Linked DNA regions of Blastochloris tepida. The protein of the gene in region 1 interacts with the protein of each later gene in a pairwise test. Links are inferred from orthologs where the notes say so. Each region holds a gene or a part of one and is shown in the gene's direction. Other genes may lie near its edges.

Region 1 (7,733 bases):
AGCTCGAGGCGGCGGTGGAGCGGCGGCTGGCGCAGGAGCGCCAGGAGGCCGGGCTCGAAGCCCAGGTGCAGGCGCTCGGCGTCGATCGGGCGCGGCTCGCCGCCGAGCTCGACCAGATGCGCCACCGGGCCGACGAGCTGGAGGGCGTCAACCGCGACGTCTCCCACCGGCTGGCGGTGGCGATGGAGACGATCCGCACCGTGCTGGGCGAAGCCGGCCGGTGACGCCGGCCGATGCAACCCGGGTGGCCTTGGGTCGCACAGTCTCGGGCCGCAGGATCTTGAGCCGCAGGATCTCGAGCCGAATGTGAGGTGAGTTGGGATGGGGCAGGTCAACGTCACGATCAATGGCCGCCAGTACCGCATGGCCTGCGAGGATGGGCAGGAGAACCATCTGGTCGGCTTGGCCGAGGATCTCGAGAAGCGGATCAACGGCCTGCGCGCAGCGTTCGGCGAGATCGGCGATCAGCGCCTGACGATGATGGCGGCGATCATGGTGGCCGACGAGCTGCACGAGGCCGGCCGCCGCATCCAGGCGCTGGAGGCCGAGCGCGATGCGCTGACCGCGGCCCGTGCCCAGGCGGCGGCCCAGGTCGAGGCCAATGAGCGCGCCGCGGCCGCGGCGCTGGAGACCGCCGCCCAGCGCATCGAGCGCCTCGCCCAGGGTATCGCCACCGCCCCGCGCGAGGGGCCGGCGATGGGGTGAGGGCGAGCGCCGTGAAATATCTCTGTCACGGTCTTCCTGTCTGTCCCCCGAAGCCCTAGATTCAAAAAGCGGGGCTGCGGGGCGCGTTTTGGAGACACGTATCCCCGGGGCCTTATCGATCCGAACGGGAGCTGTCCCTGTCCGGACCCCTGGGTCCAGGCACACGGCGCCCACCTACGCTGTAGGTTTCCCGGGATCGATACTCCGACGGCCATCGCGGCTCCGCGCTCCATCCTTTCATGTCGCTGCCCCATCTTCCGCCATCCGGCGCCTTGCCGCTCCTCCTCACCGACAAGCCGAGCCTGCGGCGGGCGGCGCTCGCCCGCTGCGCCGCACTGGATGCGGCGGCGCGGGTGGCCGCGGCCGAGGCGGTGGTGGCGGGCGGCCTTGAGGCGGCAAGCCGGTTCGCCGCGGGGCGAACGGTGGCGCTGTTCGCCAGCCTCGCGAAGGAGATCGACACCCTCCCGCTGGCGCGCGCGCTCGACGCCGCCGGCCACGCGCTGGCGCTGCCGGCGGTGATCGCGCCCGATTCTCCGCTGGAATTCCGCCGCTGGCGGCCGGGCGAGCCGCTGGTGCGCGGGCTGATGGCGGTGCCGGAGCCTGTGGCCGGGGCCGATGTGGCGGTGCCGGGGCTGGTGTTCGTGCCGCTCGCCGCCTTCGACCGGCGCGGCTATCGCATCGGCTATGGCGGCGGCTATTATGACCGCACGCTCGGGGCGCTGAAGAAAGCCGGCCAGCCGGTTGCGGTTGGTCTGGCCTTCGCCGTACAGGAGGTTGCCCGGGTTCCCGACCAGCCGCACGACATCCGGCTCGACAGGATCGTCACCGAGCGCGAAACCATCGATTGCCGGAGTGCGAGCTGATGCGGATGCTGTTCGTGGGGGACGTGGTCGGCCGCGCCGGGCGCCACGCGGTGACCCACCATCTGCCGCGGCTGGTGGCCGAGTGGAAGCTCGACGCGGTGATCGTCAATGGCGAGAACGCCGCCGGCGGCTTCGGCATCACCGAGGCGATCTACAACGACCTGATCGAGGCCGGCGCCGACGCGGTGACGCTGGGCAACCACGCCTGGGACCAGAAGGAGGCGCTGGTGTTCATCGAGCGCGCGCCCCGGCTGCTGCGCCCGATCAACTATCCGCCCGGCACCCCCGGGCGCGGCGCCAATCTGATCACCACCCGCACCGGGGTGCGGCTCCTGGTGATGAACGTCATGGGCCGGGTGTTCATGGATCCGCTGGACGATCCGTTCGCCGCGGTCGACCGCGAGGTGGCGGCCTGCCCGCTCGGCCGGGCGTGCGACGCTATCGTCGTCGATTTCCACGCTGAGGCGACCAGCGAGAAGCAGGCCTTCGCCCATCTGCTCGACGGCCGGGTGAGCGTGGTGGCCGGCACCCACACCCATGTGCCGACCGCCGACCACCGCGTGCTGCCCGGCGGTACCGCCTTCATGACCGATGTCGGCATGACCGGCGATTACGATTCGGTGATCGGCATGGACAAGACCGAACCGCTGCAGCGGTTCGTGCGCAAAATCCAGTCGGCGCGGTTCGAGGCGGCGACCGGGCCGGCCACGCTGTGCGGCCTGGCGGTGGAGCTCGACGCACACACGGGCCTGGCCCGCATGGTCTCGCCGGTGCGCATCGGCGGCCGGCTCGAGCCGGTGGTGCCGGCCGCCTGGGTTCCGTCGCCGCCGGCCTGAGGCGGTTTCCGGCCCAGGGGGCCGGAGGACCGTATAAGGAGGCGGCAAGATTGCGCATCCCCAGCGGCGGCGGCTGAGGTCACAATGCGACCTTGCCATGCCTATATGGGGACGCGGTGACGGATCCGGCCCGGCGGACGGGGCGGTTTTCGATTTGGAAATCGGCGCCCATCTAACATCGATGCCGGAGCGGTCGGGATGACAGACATGGACGTGTCGGCCAACATCAAGGTCAAGCTGCCCGAGGATGAGGCCGGCGCCCTGCCGATTAGTCAGGTGCTGCGCAGCGTCGGCGAGCAGGCCGAGGGCGAGACCCTGACCATCGGCGACATCGTCGAGGCGCTCGGCGACCGGGCGATGGCCATTCTGCTGATTCTGTTCTGCCTGCCGAACTGCGTGCCGGTGCCGCCGGGCGTCGGGCTGGTGTTCGGCTTCCCCATGCTGCTGGTCGCGCTGCAGATGGTGGTGGGGCGCCACAAGCCCTGGCTGCCGGCGGCGGTGCTCCGGCGGCGGATGAAGGTGAAGGACTATCTCCGGCTGATGGACGTGGCCGAGCCGCGCCTGCGCAAGATCGAATCGGTGCTCAAGCCGCGTTACACCTTCCTGTTCTCGGATGCGGCCGACCGGCTGATGGGCGCGTTCTTCGTGCTGGGCGCGATCTCGGTGATCCTGCCGCTGCCGGGCAGCAATTTCCCGCCGGCCATCGCCTCGGTGCTGATATCGCTGGCGATGCTGGAGGAGGACGGCATTGTGCTGATCGCCGGCCTCGCCATCGGCATCACCGGGCTGATCTACACCACGCTGGTCGGCGGTGCGGTGGCCTGGGCGGCGGTGGCCGCCTCGCGCAGTGTGCTGGGGATGTGATCGGGCTTCAGGTGATGCCGTAGGGGAATCGGACCCGATCTCGCCGATAGGATCTTGTTTTTAAAATTATTTTTTGGGACGGCGGCCGGCCGGCCGCCTTTCGAAAGGCACCGCCCCGGACGACAGAATCCGCGGCGGCGGTTGATCCGGGCCATACCAGCGACCGCGAAGGTGGGCCGTTGGTTCCGGTCGCGGATTTTCGCGAAATCCTTGAGTTCCGAAACGAAAATCCGCGAGGGTCAACGGCCCCACGCGTCAGCGTTTGGGGCCGTTCGGATCAATCCCTTTTGGCTCAATCGAGCCCTTTTGGTCCAAACGAGGCCGGCCCCCGCTACCTCGGCGGCCAACCCCCGCTCGATCGGGCGCACGCTCAAGGCCCGCCGGCCCGCGAAGAGGACAAAACCTTCCTCTCCGGCGGAGCGATGCGCCGCCGGCAGGCCGCAGGATATCGCGGCGCGGCCTCGGGGGAGCCGCGCCGCTGACTGTCTTACAGAAGGACCGACAGGAACTTGAGAATAAGATAGAAGAGGATGCAGCCGACGAAGCCGCTGCCGAAACCGAGCGCCCGCTCGCGCCAGATGTCCAGGACGGACGGCGCCCCGATCGTCTCGCGGAACGTGTTGGTGTCGAGAACAGCGATGTTTTCCAGCGCCGCCGTTTCCTGCGACATCTCCGGCTTCGCCTGCTGGAGATCCTTGATCTGACTGAGCGCGAGGGCCAGTTCCGCCTGCTGCTGCTCGGTCTGGCGACGGAGCTCGGCAAGCTGGTTCAGCGTGGTTTCGGCCGTCGCGCGCGCCTGCTCGATCGCGTCGAAGCGACCCTTCAGGCTCTCATTGGTGAAGGTCTGGTCCTCCCTGAACAGGCGGAAGTTCGGAGCAACCTGGGCAAGCGCGGTCTGGAACCCGCGGAAATAGCCCTGGAACCCGCGAAACAGCAGGCCTGTGACAATATTTTCAATACCAGAAGTGGCAGCCATGGCAGCGTCCCCCGTTTGCTGCGTGTTGCGGCGCAACAGTCGCATCCGCGCGGACGATAGTGCCTTGAAACACCCGCGCGTGGAAGTCGCTTGCGAAAAGTCGTTGTGCTTTCGAAGAAAGTTTGGATCACGAACCCGCTGGCTGAGGCGATCGGGCAGCGAATCGCCGCTTTCTTTATTTTCGCGCTTTGCCACGCTATAGCGAGCCCTTTCCACGATGGTGGATGGGTGCTGCCGCTGCGGCACCCTCCTCACGCTTCGAGTTGGCCATGGCCGGACATTCGCAATTCAAGAACATCATGCATCGCAAGGGGCGCCAGGATGCGATGCGCTCCAAGCTGTTCAGCAAGCTGGCCCGCGAGATCACCGTCGCGGCCAAGATGGGCCTGCCCGACCCCAATATGAACGCCCGCCTCAGGGCCGCGATCCTGGCCGCGCGGGCCGAAAACATGCCCAAGGACAATATCGAGCGCGCGATCAAGAAAGCGCTGGGCAATGACGGCGAGAACTTCGACGAGATCCGCTACGAGGGCTACGGGCCCGGCGGCGTCGCGGTCATCGTCGAGGCGCTGACCGACAACCGCAATCGCACCGCCTCCGAGGTGCGCTCCTATTTCACCAAGCATGGCGGCAACCTCGCCGAGACCGGCGCGGTGTCCTTCATGTTCGACCGCGTCGGCGTGGTCGAGTTCGACGCCGCCAAGGCCGGCGCCGAGGCCATGCTGGAGGCGGCGATCGATGCCGGCGCTGACGACGTGGTGTCCTCCGACGGCGGCCACGAGATCTATTGCAGCGCCGACGCCCTGGCGGCGGTGTCCAAGGCGCTTGAGGCGCGCTTCGGCGAGCCGCGCAAGGCGGCGCTGACCTGGAAGCCGCAGACCTCTGTCGCCGTCGACGACGAGGCCGGCGAGAAGCTGATTCGGCTGATCGAGATCCTCGAAGAGAATGACGACGTGCAGCACGTCTATTCGAACTTCGAGGTTTCCGACGCGCTGATGGCCAAGATGGGCTCCTGACCGGCGGAGCCCCAAGTTCGGAGCAAGCTCGGGGCCGCCCAGTGTTGATGCACCAAGGCTTGATGCACCAAGGCTTGGCGCGTCGGATTCGGGTGCGCCGGATTCTGGTGCATCCGGGCCGGTCGCCCGATTATGGTTCCCGCGCCAGGATCGCTGCGCAGCCGGCTGGTGTCTACCGGCGCGCTGGCATACTGCCTGCATACCCTTCAGCCGATGCCAGCCTTCGGACTGTGCGTGCGGCGCGGCTGCCCAGCCATTGGGCAGACCGCCGGCGCAAGCGCCGATCCGCAGGCATGCCGGGCGGGTCGGGGTGCATGCGTCAGCGGAAGATGAGCGTCAGCGGCAGGGCAGCGCCCGCCTGCGACGGCGCACGCCCGTATCCGGTCACATCCCGACACCGCTGGATCTGTCTGCAACGACCTTGCGGGCGGGCGCCCGGCATCGGACACTCCGTGCGGATCACGGCCCGGGGGCTGTCGTCCGGTCTCTGGTGGCCGCGGGCATGGCGCCCGCGATGCCCAGGGAAGGAGGTCTCCTGCGGACGGGTTCTCCGCTCCGATTCCAATACCAACGGCCCAAACGCTGGCGCACGGAGCCGCTGACACGCGCGGATTTTCGTTTCGGAAATCAAGGATTTCACGAAAATCCGCGACCGGAACCAACGGTCGGCAGCTGCCGCTCTTGGTGTAAGTCCTTGAGTTGGCGCATTCTCTTTCGTGGGGCTGGTATCCACTTCTGCGGAGAATGCTCTAAATTCCATTGTTTCCGGGCACCTCGTGATCCGGGGGCACGCCCAACGAGCCGCCGCCGAACGGCGGCATGAAGACGTCACAGAGACAGGAACATCGCGATGAAACGAAGCCTAATCGCCGCTGCCATGGGTCTCGCTTTGGTGGCCGCTCCGGCTGGGGCCGAGGAACTCACCGGCACGCTGAAGAAGATCAAGGAACTCGGAACGATCACCATCGGCCACCGCGACTCGTCGATCCCGTTCTCCTATTATGACGACAAGCAGCAGGTGATCGGCTACGCGATGGACCTGTGCTACCGCATTGTCGATGCGGTGAAGGATGAGCTGAAGCTGCCCGACCTCAAGGTCGTGCTCAATCCGGTCACCTCGGCGACCCGCATCCCGCTGATGGCCAACGGCACCATCGACCTCGAATGCGGCTCGACCACCAACAATTTGGAGCGCCAGAAGCAGGTCGGCTTCACCATCACCCACTTCGTCACCGCCAACCGGTTCGTCTCCAAGAAGGCGAACAACCTCAAGACGCTCGACGATCTCAAGGGCAAGACCATCGTCTCGACGTCCGGCACCGCCAACATCAAGCAGATCAACCAGATCAATGCCGAGCGGAACCTTGGCATGACCATCCTGGCGGCCAAGGACCACGCCGAGGGCTTCCTGATGGTCGAGACCGACCGCGCCGCCGCGTTCGTGATGGACGACATCCTGCTCTACGGCCTCGCCGCCAACTCCAAGGCGCCCGACGACTATGTGATCTCGGCCGATGCGCTGTCGGTGGAGCCCTACGGCATCATGCTTCGCCGCGACGATCCGCAGTTCAAGGCGGTCGTCGACAAGGCGATGATCGACACCTACAAGTCGGGCGCCATCGAGCCGATCTACAACAAGTGGTTCCTGTCCACGATCCCGCCGCGGAGCGTCAACCTCAACCTGCCGCTGAGCGAGGCGTTCGCCAAGGTGATCGCCGACCCGACCGATTCGGGCGATCCTGCCGCCTACAAGTGATGCGGTTTCCGGCCTGATAGGGTGTCCGGTTGATCCCCCCGGGATAGCGGAAACCGTATGAAGAACCGGACCTGCAGGCGACGATGTGGCGCCGGGGATGAAGCCCCGGCGCCGCGAACAAGGGCGGGAGCGAGGCGCGTGAACTATCACTGGAACTGGGCGATCTTCTGGGAGCCGTCGCCGGAGGGCTGGGGAACCTATGGCGACATGCTGCTGTCCGGGCTCTACTGGACGCTCGCCACCTCGATCGCCGCCTGGATCATGGCGCTGGTGCTCGGCGTCATCGTCGGCGTGCTGCGCACCATGCCCTACCGGATCCCGGCAGCGTTCGCCTATGCCTATGTCGAACTGTTCCGGAACATCCCGCTCCTGGTGCAGATGTTCCTGTGGTTCTTCGTCATGCCGGAGCTGGTGCCGGCCGAGTTCGGCCGCTGGCTCAAGCAGATGCCCAACGCGCCATTCTACACCGCGGTCATCAGCCTGGGCTTCTTCACCTCGGCGCGCGTCGCCGAGCAGGTGCGCGCCGGCGTCGACGCACTGCCGCGCGGCCAGCGGATGGCCGGCACCGCGCTCGGCCTGAGGCTGACCCAGGTCTATCGCTATGTGCTGATGCCGATGGTGTTCCGCATCATCCTGCCGCCGCTGACGTCGGAGTTTCTCAACTGCATCAAGAACTCGTCGGTGGCGCTGACCATCGGCCTGATGGAGCTCACCGCC
Region 2 (2,921 bases), 1.7 Mb from region 1 along the record:
GGCATGGGAGCGCAGATGAATCAATTCGCGAACCTCGGGCGCCAAGCGATTCGGGCGACTCGGGAATTCTGGCGCAGGGCGCAGCCCGCGTTGAATCTGAATCGGAACGGCAAGGCGTTGAATCTGAACTGGAGCGTCAGGTCGCTGACCCGCACTCTCAACGTCAACGCCCTGATTCAACGCCTCAACATTCCGTGCCAAGCCGTTGAAACGACTCGGTCGCCACCCAAAAGGGCAGGGGCGTCGATAGGAACATTGGTTGATGAGGGGCCCAAAAAGCAACGGGACGGACGTTCCGAAAGGAACGCCCGTCCCTGAGGCCCGAACGTACGCCAACTTCCCCCGCCTGTGGCGTCCGTCAGGCTTTCTCGCGGAACGTCGGCTACGACGCTCCAGAAGGATGTCTCGACATGCCGTCCCGTCCGGGGTCGGGTCTTGGCCGGTAAGATCTTGGGCCGGCAAAAGGGCGTCAGGCGACCCGGGCCAGCCGGCTCGGATTGGTCTCCCGATGGAAGCACAACAGGTCGTAGGGTGTGACGGTCGCGCCGATGCGCGTCAGGCCCGCCCACAGCTCGCCGCGATGGTGAATCTGGTGGGTGAAGCTGTAGGTCAGCACGGTCGACAGCGGCAGCTCCTCCACCAGCGGCTGGCGGATGGTGTGGTAGCGGACGGTCTTGTCCAGCTCGCCCTCGGTCAGCCGCTCGGTGAACGACAGGATCCGGGCATCCTCGATCTCGCGCACCGCGCGCAGCTCGGCGAGGTCGTCGATCAGCACGTCGTCGACGCTGTCGGGCGCTTCGCCGCCATCATTGAGCTGCGCCATCCAGTTGCGGTCGACCAGGAGGAGGTGGTTCAGCGTGGCGATGATCGAGCCGGCGCAGGCGCCGACGTCCCGATCCAGCGCCTCGGCCGGGGCGGTGGCGGCGGCGGCGTAGACACGCTGGTTCGCCCAGGAATTGTAGCGGGCCAGCATCACGAAATGATTCTTCATCCCCTGCTCCAGCGGAACCGCGACCGATCGCCGGAGAATGGCGAAGACCGGCCGGGGCCGCTTTGATCTAGATCAGGCCTCGCCCGCAACGGAAGCCGCGGCTTGTCGCGTCGTCGGCCCGCTGCTAAGAGCCTGCCGATCATTTTTCCGATCTTCCACCAATCCAACAATCCGTGAGGTTTCCCATGGCGATCGAGCGCACATTCTCGATCATCAAGCCCGACGCGACCGACCGTAACCTGACCGGCGCGATCAACGCGGTGATTGAGCAGGCCGGCCTGCGCATCGTGGCCCAGAAGCGCATCCGCATGTCGCGCGCCGAGGCCGAGACGTTCTATGCCGTCCACAAGGCGCGGCCTTTCTTCGGCGAGCTGGTCGAGATGATGACCTCGGCGCCGGTGGTGGTGCAGGTGCTGGAAGGCGAGAACGCGGTGGCGAAGTACCGCGAGATCATGGGCGCGACCAATCCGGACAGCGCCGCGCCGGGCACCATCCGCAAGCAGTTCGCCAAGTCGATCGGCGAGAACTCGGTGCATGGCTCCGACTCCGTCGAGAACGCGGCGATCGAGATCGCCCAGTTCTTCTCGGGCAACGAGATCGTCGGCTGAGCGGGCTTCGGTCCGGCGGCGGATGCCGGTTTTCGGCCCGATTGGCCGCTTATGTCTGACCGGACGGCCCGGCGTCGCCAGTGCGCCGGGCTCGTCATTGAAGCGTGGGGACGGTTTCGCCCTCACGGCGTGCCGGCAGCGAAGCCGGCCTGTTGCGATCCTACCCGGCCGCGCAGATCGCCGGCCGCGCACGGGACTTTCCCCGCGAGACTGCCCCCGAAGAGACTATCCCCCAATGTCCCTCGATCAGCCAGCATTCTGGCTCGCCGCTCTCCAGATCATCTGGGTCGACATCCTGCTGTCGGGCGACAATGCGGTGGTCATCGCGCTCGCCTGCCGCCATCTGCCGCCGCAGCAGCGCCTGTGGGGCATGATCCTGGGCGCGGGAACGGCGGTGGCGCTGCGCATCGCGTTCGCCGGTGTCGTCACCGAACTGATGAGCCTGCCCTATCTCAAGCTGGTCGGCGCTGCCCTCCTGGTGTGGGTCGCGGTCAAGCTGGTGGTTCCGGCCGAGAGCCATGCGGAAGGCGAACTCGCCCCGGCCGACAGCCTGTGGCGGGCGGTGCGCATCATCGCCATCGCCGATGCGGTGATGAGCCTCGACAATGTCATCGCCATCGCCGCGGTGGCGCGCGGCGAACTGATCCTGATCGTGTTCGGCCTCATCGTCAGCATTCCGCTGATCGTCGCCGGCAGCGCCATGCTGATGCGTCTCCTGGAGCGCTACCCGGTGATGATCTGGGCCGGCGCGGCGCTGCTCGGCTGGGTGGCGGGCGAGATCGTGGTGAGCGAGCCGCTGATCATCGACCTCTATGGCTCCAGGCTTCCCCATCTGCTGGAACTGACGGTCGCCGCCTCGGGCGCGCTGCTGGTTCTGGCCATCGGCTGGGTTCTGGCGCGCCGCCGGCGGCGCCCGGACGTCATCGAGGAACTCTGATCGCGCCGGCGACACGTCTGTTGGGATGAAAGACCATGATTGCGCTCGCGCGCACCGCCCTCGTCGTTCTCTGTCTCGCGCCCGCCGCCGCCCTGGCGGGTGGCGTGCCGCCGGAGGAGGGGGCATTCCAGCCGGCTCAGCAGAGCCGGGTCCAGCCGGGCGGACCGAAGGCGCCGCCGCAGGCCGTGAGCCAGAGGCCGCTGTTCGGCCAGCCCGAGCCGCGGCCGAACCCGCTTTATGTCGTGCCGCCGCCGCCGGACGGCGGCATTCGCACGGCCGAGCAGGTGCGCCTGCGCCTGCAGGACGTCTGCATGTACCGCTCGGCCGAGGGCGACAAGCCGGACGAGACGGCGCCGGCGCGCTGCGGCTGCTGGTCGAAGACCGT

The links. Proteins that work in one complex are often made in the same cells at the same time.
Region 2: the proteins of BLTE_RS17375 (region 1) and ndk interact in binary tests that used the Escherichia coli proteins (3 or more experiments, as listed by UniProt). The link is inferred for Blastochloris tepida from one-to-one orthologs.

What each region holds. Positions count from the first base shown.
Region 1 is NZ_AP018907.1:3,826,168-3,833,900, forward strand. The notes cover bases 1-2,756. They hold BLTE_RS17375 (5-formyltetrahydrofolate cyclo-ligase), read left to right. Parts: upstream 1-944; coding sequence 945-1,568; downstream 1,569-2,756. Other genes in these bases: BLTE_RS17360 (DUF4164 domain-containing protein), read left to right, coding at 1-224; BLTE_RS17365 (cell division protein ZapA), read left to right, coding at 322-705; BLTE_RS17380 (TIGR00282 family metallophosphoesterase), read left to right, coding at 1,568-2,404; BLTE_RS17385 (exopolysaccharide biosynthesis protein), read left to right, coding at 2,603-2,756. In the rest of the region: more of BLTE_RS17385, read left to right, coding at 2,757-3,268; BLTE_RS17390 (hypothetical protein), read right to left, coding at 3,756-4,490; BLTE_RS17395 (YebC/PmpR family DNA-binding transcriptional regulator), read left to right, coding at 4,514-5,260; BLTE_RS17400 (amino acid ABC transporter substrate-binding protein), read left to right, coding at 6,111-7,016; BLTE_RS17405 (amino acid ABC transporter permease), read left to right, coding at 7,155-7,733. UniProt on the Escherichia coli protein: Involved in the removal of 5-formyltetrahydrofolate.
Region 2 is NZ_AP018907.1:2,119,718-2,122,638, reverse strand. What follows is about bases 1-2,887. They hold ndk (nucleoside-diphosphate kinase), read left to right. Parts: upstream 1-1,176; coding sequence 1,177-1,599; downstream 1,600-2,887. Other genes in these bases: BLTE_RS09750 (hypothetical protein), read left to right, coding at 2,572-2,887; BLTE_RS09755 (TerC family protein), read left to right, coding at 1,835-2,536; BLTE_RS09765 (DinB family protein), read right to left, coding at 470-991; BLTE_RS09770 (glycerate kinase type-2 family protein), read right to left, coding at 1-5. Outside these bases: more of BLTE_RS09750, read left to right, coding at 2,888-2,921. UniProt on the Escherichia coli protein: Major role in the synthesis of nucleoside triphosphates other than ATP. The ATP gamma phosphate is transferred to the NDP beta phosphate via a ping-pong mechanism, using a phosphorylated active-site intermediate.